DNA from 3 places in the Streptomyces sp. NPDC088812 genome. Region 3 is predicted to be linked to each of the others. Evidence: predicted binding sites of a transcription regulator. Region 3 holds the regulator's gene; each other region holds the start of a gene.
What was found. The regulator HrcA, encoded in region 3, represses chaperone genes, less so after heat shock. The targets are predictions, from matches to a motif close to TTNGCACTCNGNNNNNCNGAGTGCNAA.
Positions count from the first base shown of each region.

Region 1: groES (co-chaperone GroES) is a predicted target of HrcA. The motif match lies at 1,373-1,399, and genes of this name have one in related genera.
Region 2: groL (chaperonin GroEL) is a predicted target of HrcA. The motif match lies at 921-947, and genes of this name have one in related genera.

Region 1 covers NZ_JBIVJP010000006.1:322,948-326,221, forward strand. The annotation lists gene ACIP67_RS13745 (polysaccharide deacetylase family protein) at 1-19, shown strand, start outside; gene ACIP67_RS13750 (polysaccharide deacetylase family protein) at 16-834, shown strand; gene ACIP67_RS13755 (hypothetical protein) at 875-1,141, opposite strand; gene groES (co-chaperone GroES) at 1,546-1,854, shown strand; gene groL (chaperonin GroEL) at 1,977-3,274, shown strand, end outside.
Region 2 covers NZ_JBIVJP010000009.1:147,337-150,610, forward strand. The annotation lists gene ACIP67_RS17990 (MoaD/ThiS family protein) at 1-65, shown strand, start outside; gene ACIP67_RS17995 (cold-shock protein) at 518-721, shown strand; gene groL (chaperonin GroEL) at 1,110-2,732, shown strand; gene ACIP67_RS18005 (glycerophosphodiester phosphodiesterase) at 2,929-3,274, opposite strand, start outside.
Region 3 covers NZ_JBIVJP010000024.1:40,190-43,463, forward strand. The annotation lists gene dnaJ (molecular chaperone DnaJ) at 1-871, opposite strand, end outside; gene hrcA (heat-inducible transcriptional repressor HrcA) at 872-1,888, opposite strand; gene ACIP67_RS33960 (MBL fold metallo-hydrolase) at 2,053-2,784, shown strand; gene ACIP67_RS33965 (DUF3097 domain-containing protein) at 2,830-3,274, shown strand, end outside.

The sequences.
Region 1 (3,274 bases), on a different contig from region 3:
CCTGGAGGACTACCTGTGAGAACGCGGGGGCTGCTGGCCGTACTGCTGATCCTGGCGACCCTGACCGGCTGCGCCCAGTCCGTCGACCCGATCGAACGGCTGGGCAAGAAGGCGGCGGAACGGGTCCGCCCGCACGGCCCGGACGCCGGACCGCCCCACCGCCGCTGGGGCCTGACGGCCCCCCTGGCCCCCGCCCCCACCCGCCCGTCCCGCCCTTCCGGGCCCCTGTCCGGCAGCCCCGGCGGTACGGCCCTCCCGCCGGTCGTCGACCACGTCCCGACCCGCGACAGGGTCGTCTTCCTCACCTACGACGACGGTGCCGAACGCGACCCCCGCTTCGTCGACATGGTCCGCGACCTGCGCCTCCCGGTCACCATGTTCCTCACGGACAGCGTGGTCGGCCCCGGCTACGGGCACTTCGCCCGCCTCCGCGCCGTCGGCGCGGGCCTGCAGAACCACACCCTCGACCACGCCGCCCTGCGCGGCCTGCCGTACACCGGCCAGCGCGCCGAGATCTGCGGCCAGCAGGAGAAGCTCCACGCCCGCTTCGGCGTCCGCCCCCGCCTGTTCCGCCCGCCCTACGGCACGTACGACACCACGACCCTGCGCGCCGCGGCGGACTGCGGCATCACGGCGGTCGTCCTCTGGCGCGCCGCCATGGGCCCCGCCGACCTCACCTACACCCGCGGCACCCACCGCCTCCGTCCCGGCGACATCATCGCCGTGGACCCGGACGAGTCCCTGGGCCCGACCCTGCGCGAGCGCACGACCCGCCTGCTGCGCCGGATCCAGGAACAGGGTCTGACGGTGGCGCGGCTGGAGGACTACGGGTGACGGACTATGTGTGACGGACTACCGGTGACGCCGGGGGAGTTCAGCGGGTCCACACCTGCGCGGCGAGCACCAGCAACACCCCTCCCACCACCGCCTGCGCCGCCCCGGTGACGGGATACCCCTTCCGGTACAGCACGACGGCGCTGCCGAGCGCGGCCACCCCGGCCACGCCGAGGTGGACCAGCAGGGCCGTCGGACGCCCGCTCATCACCAGGATCACGGCGATCAGATACCCGCAGGCGACCTCCACCGGCACCAGAAGCGCCGCCAGGCAGCAGCCGGCGGAGACGGAGGAACGGGGACTCATGGCGGAACGGTACGAGATGCGGCCCGTCCGGCGATCGGCAATCGAGAACGAGGCCCGGTGATCGGCAATCGAGAACGAGGCCCGTTCAGGCCGGCAGCGGGGTCCGGTACCCGTCGGCAGCGGGGTCCGGCACCGGAAGGCCAAGGGGTCCGGCACCGGCCGGCAGCGGCGGTCCGGCACCGGCCGCCGGGGACGCTCACGCCACCGAAAGTCGCGCCGCGCCCCGCCGGATTGGCACTCCGCTTGACCGAGTGCTAATCGCGGTCATAGTCTCAGCTCTGGCACTCCCCCCAGGAGAGTGCCAACAAAGCGACGGGCAGGTCCGGCACCCGCGACGACGGATCGACCTGGTCGCCACCTCAGACAGTTAACCCCGTGAGATCTCCGAAGGGGGAGGTCGGATCGTGACGACCGCCAGCTCCAAGGTTGCCATCAAGCCGCTCGAGGACCGCATCGTGGTCCAGCCGCTCGACGCCGAGCAGACCACGGCCTCTGGCCTGGTCATCCCGGACACCGCGAAGGAGAAGCCCCAGGAGGGCGCCGTCCTCGCCGTGGGCCCGGGCCGCTTCGAGAACGGCGAGCGCCTGCCGCTCGACGTCCAGGTCGGCGACGTCGTCCTGTACAGCAAGTACGGCGGCACCGAGGTGAAGTACAACGGCGAGGAGTACCTCGTCCTCTCGGCTCGCGACGTCCTCGCGATCATCGAGAAGTAGTTCACCCGAGCACATTTGATGCTTGAAGCTGCGCCCCTGGCCCCCGCGACCACTTGAGAAGCCGGGCGCCCGGGGCGCAGTGTCTTTCTCACCCACAGATTTCCGAGAGGGCTCCCGCTGTCATGGCGAAGATCCTGAAGTTCGACGAGGACGCCCGTCGCGCCCTCGAGCGCGGCGTCAACAAGCTGGCCGACACGGTCAAGGTGACGATCGGCCCCAAGGGCCGCAACGTCGTCATCGACAAGAAGTTCGGTGCCCCCACCATCACCAACGACGGTGTCACGATCGCCCGCGAGGTCGAGATCGAGGACCCGTACGAGAACCTCGGCGCGCAGCTGGTGAAGGAGGTGGCGACCAAGACCAACGACATCGCGGGTGACGGTACGACCACCGCCACCGTGCTCGCCCAGGCGCTGGTGCGCGAGGGCCTGAAGAACGTCGCCGCCGGCGCCTCCCCCGCGCTGCTGAAGAAGGGCATCGACGCCGCGGTCAAGGCCGTCTCCGACGACCTGCTCGCCTCGGCCCGCCCGATCGACGAGAAGTCCGACATCGCCGCCGTGGCCGCGCTGTCCGCCCAGGACCAGCAGGTCGGCGAGCTCATCGCCGAGGCCATGGACAAGGTCGGCAAGGACGGTGTCATCACCGTCGAGGAGTCCAACACCTTCGGTCTGGAGCTGGACTTCACCGAGGGCATGGCCTTCGACAAGGGCTACCTGTCGCCGTACTTCGTGACGGACCAGGAGCGCATGGAGGCCGTCCTGGAGGACCCGTACATCCTCATCAACCAGGGCAAGATCTCCTCCATCGCCGACCTGCTGCCGCTGCTGGAGAAGGTCATCCAGACCAACTCCTCCCGGCCGCTGCTGATCATCGCGGAGGACGTCGAGGGCGAGGCCCTGTCGACCCTGGTCGTGAACAAGATCCGCGGCACCTTCAACGCGGTCGCGGTCAAGGCCCCGGGCTTCGGTGACCGCCGCAAGGCGATGCTGCAGGACCTGGCGGTCCTCACCGGCGCCACCGTCATCTCCGAGGAGGTCGGCCTCAAGCTCGACCAGGTCGGCGTCGACGTGCTCGGCTCCGCCCGCCGCGTCACCGTCACCAAGGACGACACCACGGTCGTCGACGGTGCCGGCAACGCCGAGGACGTCACGGGCCGCGTCGCCCAGATCAAGGCCGAGATCGAGAACACGGACTCCGACTGGGACCGCGAGAAGCTCCAGGAGCGCCTCGCGAAGCTGGCCGGCGGCGTGTGCGTGATCAAGGTCGGCGCCGCCACCGAGGTGGAGCTGAAGGAGAAGAAGCACCGTCTGGAGGACGCCATCTCCGCGACCCGTGCCGCGGTCGAGGAGGGCATCGTCTCCGGTGGTGGCTCCGCGCTGGTCCACGCCGTCAAGGTCCTCGAGGGCAACCTCGACAAGAC
Region 2 (3,274 bases), on a different contig from region 3:
GGCTGGAGACGGCGACCCCGGACGGCGCCGGCGTCTCGATCATCCCGGCCGTCGCCGGCGGCTGACGCCCACTCCGTACCCACCGGTAGTAACCCTCGGTAACACAGATTACCCAGAGTTCATTGAATTGCCTCCTCCGCAAGAGAAGCGGAGGAGGCAATTCAATGTGGTTGAGCGCGGTACAGTTGGGGAACGCGCCGCCCATCGCATGCCGAACGCATATGAGCCCCGACTTCACATGCGGTGAGAAGTAGCCAAAGTGTGCAGGTATTTTGCGCCTTCTGTTCCCTTTATGTGGCCCGAATTGCCCTGAATTCGGGAGAATTCTCACCATATTTCGGACCGCTGACGTCCGGAATTCTCGTCCGATTGACCTGTTGCAGACGGCAGTGGGACAGATACATTCGGCCGCGGTCGACGCGTTCCGGCGCACGCCCCCAATCAGCTGGGGGGTGAGGTCTGACCCGGATCCGCGAAGTGTGGATCTGTGCAAGGGCCAGTAATAGGGGAGTTAGGCATGGCTCAGGGCACCGTCAAGTGGTTCAACGCGGAGAAGGGGTACGGCTTCATCGCGGTCGACGGTGGTGCGGACGTCTTCGTCCACTACAGCGCGATTCAGATGGACGGCTACCGCACCCTGGAAGAGGGCCAGCGGGTCGAGTTCGAGATCTCGCAGGGTCAGAAGGGCCCGCAGGCCGACATGGTTCGCGTCACCGCCTGAACGATTTTCAACGTTTTCCAACGAAGGGCCCGCACCCCGACGGGGGCGCGGGCCCTTCGTGCTGCCCGCGCCGCGCCGGGTCCCCCGGGGCCTTTCGTGACCTCGGGGCGGGGGGCGCTCCGGGCCCCCGGGTCCCGCGCCACCGGGGCGGTGAAGGCGCCTTCGTCCGGTTCGCCCCCGGGCCGATCCCCCCGAGGCGCTTGCACTCGGCATGCCCGAGTGCTAATCATTGGCGTTAGCACTCTGAAGGTGAGAGTGACAACGAAGGACCGGGTCGGTGAGGCCCGCAGGCCGGGTGGGGAAGGAACCACGAGGCAGGCGAGCCGTCCGTCGCGGGCGCGGGCGCGGTCCGAAGGAATCACCCCCAGTCCTGGAGGGACCACTTCACATGGCCAAGATCATCGCGTTCGACGAGGAGGCGCGGCGCGGCCTCGAGCGCGGCATGAACCAGCTCGCGGACGCCGTGAAGGTGACGCTCGGCCCCAAGGGCCGCAACGTCGTCCTCGAGAAGAAGTGGGGCGCGCCCACGATCACCAACGACGGTGTCTCCATCGCCAAGGAGATCGAGCTCGAGGACCCGTACGAGAAGATCGGCGCCGAGCTGGTCAAGGAAGTCGCCAAGAAGACGGACGACGTCGCCGGTGACGGTACGACCACCGCGACCGTTCTCGCCCAGGCCCTGGTCAAGGAGGGTCTGCGCAACGTCGCCGCCGGTGCCAACCCGATGGCCCTGAAGCGCGGTATCGAGAAGGCCGTCGAGGCCGTCTCCGCCGCCCTGCTGGAGCAGGCGAAGGACGTCGAGACCAAGGAGCAGATCGCCTCCACGGCCTCCATCTCCGCCGCCGACACCCAGATCGGCGAGCTCATCGCCGAGGCCATGGACAAGGTCGGCAAGGAAGGCGTCATCACCGTCGAGGAGTCCCAGACCTTCGGTCTGGAGCTGGAGCTCACCGAGGGTATGCGCTTCGACAAGGGCTACATCTCGGCGTACTTCGCCACCGACATGGAGCGTATGGAGGCCGTCCTCGACGACCCGTACATCCTGATCGCGAACTCCAAGATCGCGAACGTCAAGGACCTGCTCCCGCTCCTGGAGAAGGTCATGCAGTCGGGCAAGCCGCTGCTGATCATCGCCGAGGACGTCGAGGGCGAGGCCCTGTCGACCCTGGTCGTCAACAAGATCCGCGGCACCTTCAAGTCCGTCGCGGTCAAGGCCCCGGGCTTCGGCGACCGCCGCAAGGCGATGCTGAACGACATCGCCATCCTCACCGGCGGCGAGGTCATCTCCGAGGAGGTCGGTCTCAAGCTCGAGAACACGAGCGTCGACCTGCTGGGCAAGGCCCGCAAGGTCGTCATCACCAAGGACGAGACCACCATCGTCGACGGCGCCGGCTCCTCCGAGCAGGTCGCGGGCCGCGTGAACCAGATCCGCGCCGAGATCGAGAACAGCGACTCCGACTACGACCGCGAGAAGCTCCAGGAGCGCCTGGCCAAGCTCGCGGGCGGCGTGGCCGTCATCAAGGCCGGTGCCGCCACCGAGGTCGAGCTCAAGGAGCGCAAGCACCGCATCGAGGACGCCGTCCGCAACGCGAAGGCGGCCGTCGAGGAGGGCATCGTCGCCGGTGGTGGCGTGGCCCTGCTCCAGGCCTCCCAGGTCTTCGAGAAGCTGGAGCTCGAGGGCGACGAGGCCACCGGCGCCGCCGCCGTCAAGCTGGCGCTCGAGGCCCCGCTGAAGCAGATCGCGGTCAACGCCGGCCTCGAGGGCGGCGTCGTGGTGGAGAAGGTGCGCAACCTGACCCCGGGCCACGGCCTGAACGCCGCGACCGGCGAGTACGTCGACCTGGTCGCCGAGGGCATCATCGACCCGGCGAAGGTGACGCGCTCCGCGCTGCAGAACGCCGCGTCGATCGCCGCGCTGTTCCTCACCACCGAGGCCGTCATCGCCGACAAGCCGGAGAAGGCCGCTGCCCCGGCCGGCGGCGGCATGCCGGGCGGTGACATGGACTTCTGATCCTCTTCGAGGATCGGACCCGTCCGCGGTACCGAGGGCGGCATCCCCTGTTCCGACAGGGGGTGCCGCCCTCGGGCTTTCCCGGGCTTTCCCGGGCTTTCCCGGGCTTTCCCGGGTGTTCCCGGCTTTTCCCGGGCGTGTAGTGCGTTCCGGGCGTTCCCGGGCAGTCCCGTCGGGCGCGGCGGGTGATCCCCCGTCAGCCCTGTCCCAGCGCCTTCCCGATCGTGTCGGGGACGTCGGTGGTGATGCCGTCCGCGTGCCAGTCGCGCAGGAGGTGGGCCGGGCCGGCGGTGTTCACCGTCCACGGCCACACCTTCAGCGGCCGGCCGTGCGGGCCCTTCAGGGCCTGCGCCTTGCGCACATAGGCCTGGGTGAGGGCACGGTGGTCCGGGTTGATGACGTCCACGAACGTCGCGTACGACGCCAGCTCGCCGGACGTCGGGGTCTCGTCGCAGATGCCCAGCCTGATGTCCGGACGCCTGGCGCGGACCTCCTTCAGGGCACCGGCCAGGAAACTGATCACGTAGAGGCGGTTGTCGACG
Region 3 (3,274 bases):
CCAGGCCGTCCAGCGTCTCCAGCGGCACCTTCGTGCCGAGGGCCGCCGCGGTCATCGGGATCGTCACCGTGCAGTGCAGGTCGTCGCCGCGCCGCTGGAAGGTGTGGTGCGGCAGCTCGTGGATCTCGACGTACAGGTCACCGGCGGGACCGCCGCCCGGGCCGACCTCGCCCTCGCCCGCGAGCTGGATGCGGGTGCCGTTGTCGACACCGGCCGGGATCTTGACCGTGAGGGTGCGCCGCGACCGGACGCGGCCGTCGCCGGCGCACTCCGGGCAGGGGGTGGGGACCACGGTGCCGAAGCCCTGGCACTGCGGGCAGGGACGCGAGGTCATGACCTGGCCCAGGAAGGACCGCGTCACCTGCGACACCTCACCGCGCCCGCGGCACATGTCGCACGTCTGGGCGGTGGTGCCCGGCGCGGCGCCCTCGCCGTTGCAGGTGGAGCAGACGATCGCCGTGTCGACCTGGATGTCCTTGGTCGTGCCGAAGGCCGCCTCGTCGAGCTCGACCTCCAGCCGGATCATCGCGTCCTGGCCCCGGCGGGTGCGCGAGCGCGGGCCGCGCTGGGACGCCGTGCCGAAGAACGCGTCCATGATGTCGGAGAAGTTGCCGAAGCCACCGGCGCCGAAGCCGCCCGCGCCCCCGCCCGCCTGCGAGAGGGGGTCGCCGCCGAGGTCGTAGACCTGCTTCTTCTGCGGGTCCGACAGCACCTCGTAGGCGGCGTTGATCTCCTTGAACCGCTCCTGGGTCTTCGGATCGGGGTTGACGTCCGGGTGCAGCTCGCGTGCGAGCCGCCGGAAGGCCTTCTTGATCTCTTCCTGCGACGCGTCGCGGCGCACGCCGAGAACGGCGTAGTAGTCCGTGGCCACTTACGACTCCGCCAGGATCTGTCCGACGTACCGTGCCACTGCGCGTACCGCTCCCATCGTTCCCGGGTAATCCATGCGGGTCGGTCCGACCACGCCGAGCTTGGCGACTGCCTCGCCGCCCGAACCGTAGCCGACCGACACCACGGAAGTGGAGTTGAGTCCCTCGTAGGCGTTCTCGTGGCCGATGCGCACGGTCATGCCCGAATCACCCGCCTCGCCCAGGAGTTTGAGGAGCACGACCTGCTCCTCCAGGGCCTCCAGGACGGGCCGGATGGTGAGGGGAAAGTCATGTCCGAAGCGGGTGAGATTGGCGGTGCCGCCGATCATCAGCCGCTCCTCGTTCTCCTCGACGAGGGTCTCCAGCAGGGTGGAGAGCACCGTCGAGACCGTGCCGCGGTCCTCCGCCTCGAAGGCGTCGGGCAGGTCCTCCACCAGCCGCGGCACGTCCGCGAAGCGGCGGCCCGCGACCCGGCTGTTCAGCCGCGCCCGCAGGTCCGCCAGCGAGGACTCGCCGAACGGTGCCGGGCAGTCCACCATCCGCTGCTCGACCCGGCCGGTGTCCGTGATGAGCACGAGCATCAGCCGGGCGGGCGCGAGCGACAGCAGTTCCACGTGCCGCACGGTGGACCGGGTCAGGGAGGGGTACTGCACGACGGCGACCTGTCGGGTGAGCTGCGCGAGCAGCCGTACCGTGCGGGCCACGACGTCGTCGAGGTCGACGGCGCCGTCGAGGAAGTTCTGGATGGCCCGCCGCTCGGGGGCCGTCATCGGCTTGACGCCGGCCAGCTTGTCGACGAACAGCCGGTAGCCCTTGTCGGTGGGGATGCGCCCGGCACTGGTGTGCGGCTGGGCGATGAACCCCTCGTCCTCCAGGGCCGCCATGTCGTTGCGGACCGTCGCCGGGGAGACGCCGAGGTTGTGCCGCTCGGTGAGCGCCTTGGAACCGACCGGCTCCTCGGTGCCCACGTAGTCCTGGACGATGGCCCGCAGTACCTGGAGCCTTCGTTCACTCAGCATCGCGCGCGCACCTCCAGTCGATCGTCCCCTGGCGCTCTGCCTGGCACTCTTCACTTCCGAGTGCCAGCGTTCCCCGGCCCAGTGTACGGCGGTGGGGTACACCCGCGGCAAGGTCGGTTCCGTGGCGGCTCTCACGGGCGGGCCGTCACCGCTAGCGTCGCGGTATGACGGTGACTTGGGAAGAGCTGGGGTGGGAGCGGGTCGCGGCCGGGGTCGGGCGGTGCCGGCTGCCGGGCTGGGACTGCACGGCGGGGCTGGTCGTCGGGGCCGGGGCGGCCCTGGTGGTCGACGCGGGGTCGAGCCTCGCGGAGGGGGCGCGGCTGCGGATGCGGGCGGAGGAACTGGCCGGCCGGCGTGTGACCCATCTCGCGCTCACCCATCCCCACTTCGACCACGTCTTCGGGGCGGCGGCGTTCGCGGGCGCGGAGGTGTACGCGGCGGTGGGCGCGGAGACGGTGCTGACCCGGCGGGGGCGCGGGGCCGAGGAACTCCGGGCGGACGCGGTGCGCCACGGGCTCGACGAGACGGCGGCGACGGAGGCCGTGGACACGCTCGTGCGCCCCCGCCACCTGGTCTCCGGGGAGTGGACGCTCGACCTCGGCGGTGGGCGGCAGGTGCTGCTGGCGAACCTGTCTCCCGGGCACACGGCCCACGATCTGGCGGTCCTGGTGCCGGGCTCGCCGGAGGTGGTGTTCTGCGGCGACCTGGTCGAGGAGTCCGGCGATCCGCAGGCCGGACCCGACGCCGTGCCGGCCCACTGGCCGGCCGCCCTGGACCGGCTGCTGGACCTCGGCGGGGAGGACGCCCTGTACGTGCCCGGTCACGGGGCGGTGGTGGACGCGGGGTTCGTGCGGCGGCAGCGGGACGAGCTGGCGGCGCGTTTCGGCGTGTCGTGAGCCGTCGGGGCACTTCGGGGCGCGGCTTCTCCTATCGTCATCCGAATGCGCCAGTACTCCGCCGATCTGACCCCTCCCTGGAAGAAGCAGCGGCCGGTCCCCGAGGTCGCGGCGGAGCCCGGCCTGGTGGTGGAGGAGCCCGGCACCGGTTTCTGCGGCGCGGTGATCCGCTGCGAGGCGGGCACGGTGACCCTGGAGGACCGCTTCGGCAAGCACCGGGTGTTCCCGCTGGAGCCGCGGGGCTTCCTGCTGGAGGGCAGGGTGGTGACCCTCGTGCGGCCCGTCTCCGGGCCCGTACGCCCCACCCGTACCGCGTCCGGTTCGGTCGCCGTGCCCGGCGCCCGCGCCCGGGTGGCCCGCGCCGGCCGCATCTACGTCGAGGGCCGGCACGACGCCGAGCTGGTCGAGAAGGTGTGGGGCGACGACCTGCGGATCGAGGGCGTGGTCGTGGAGTACCTGGAGGGCGTGGACGACCTGCCGTCGATCGTGG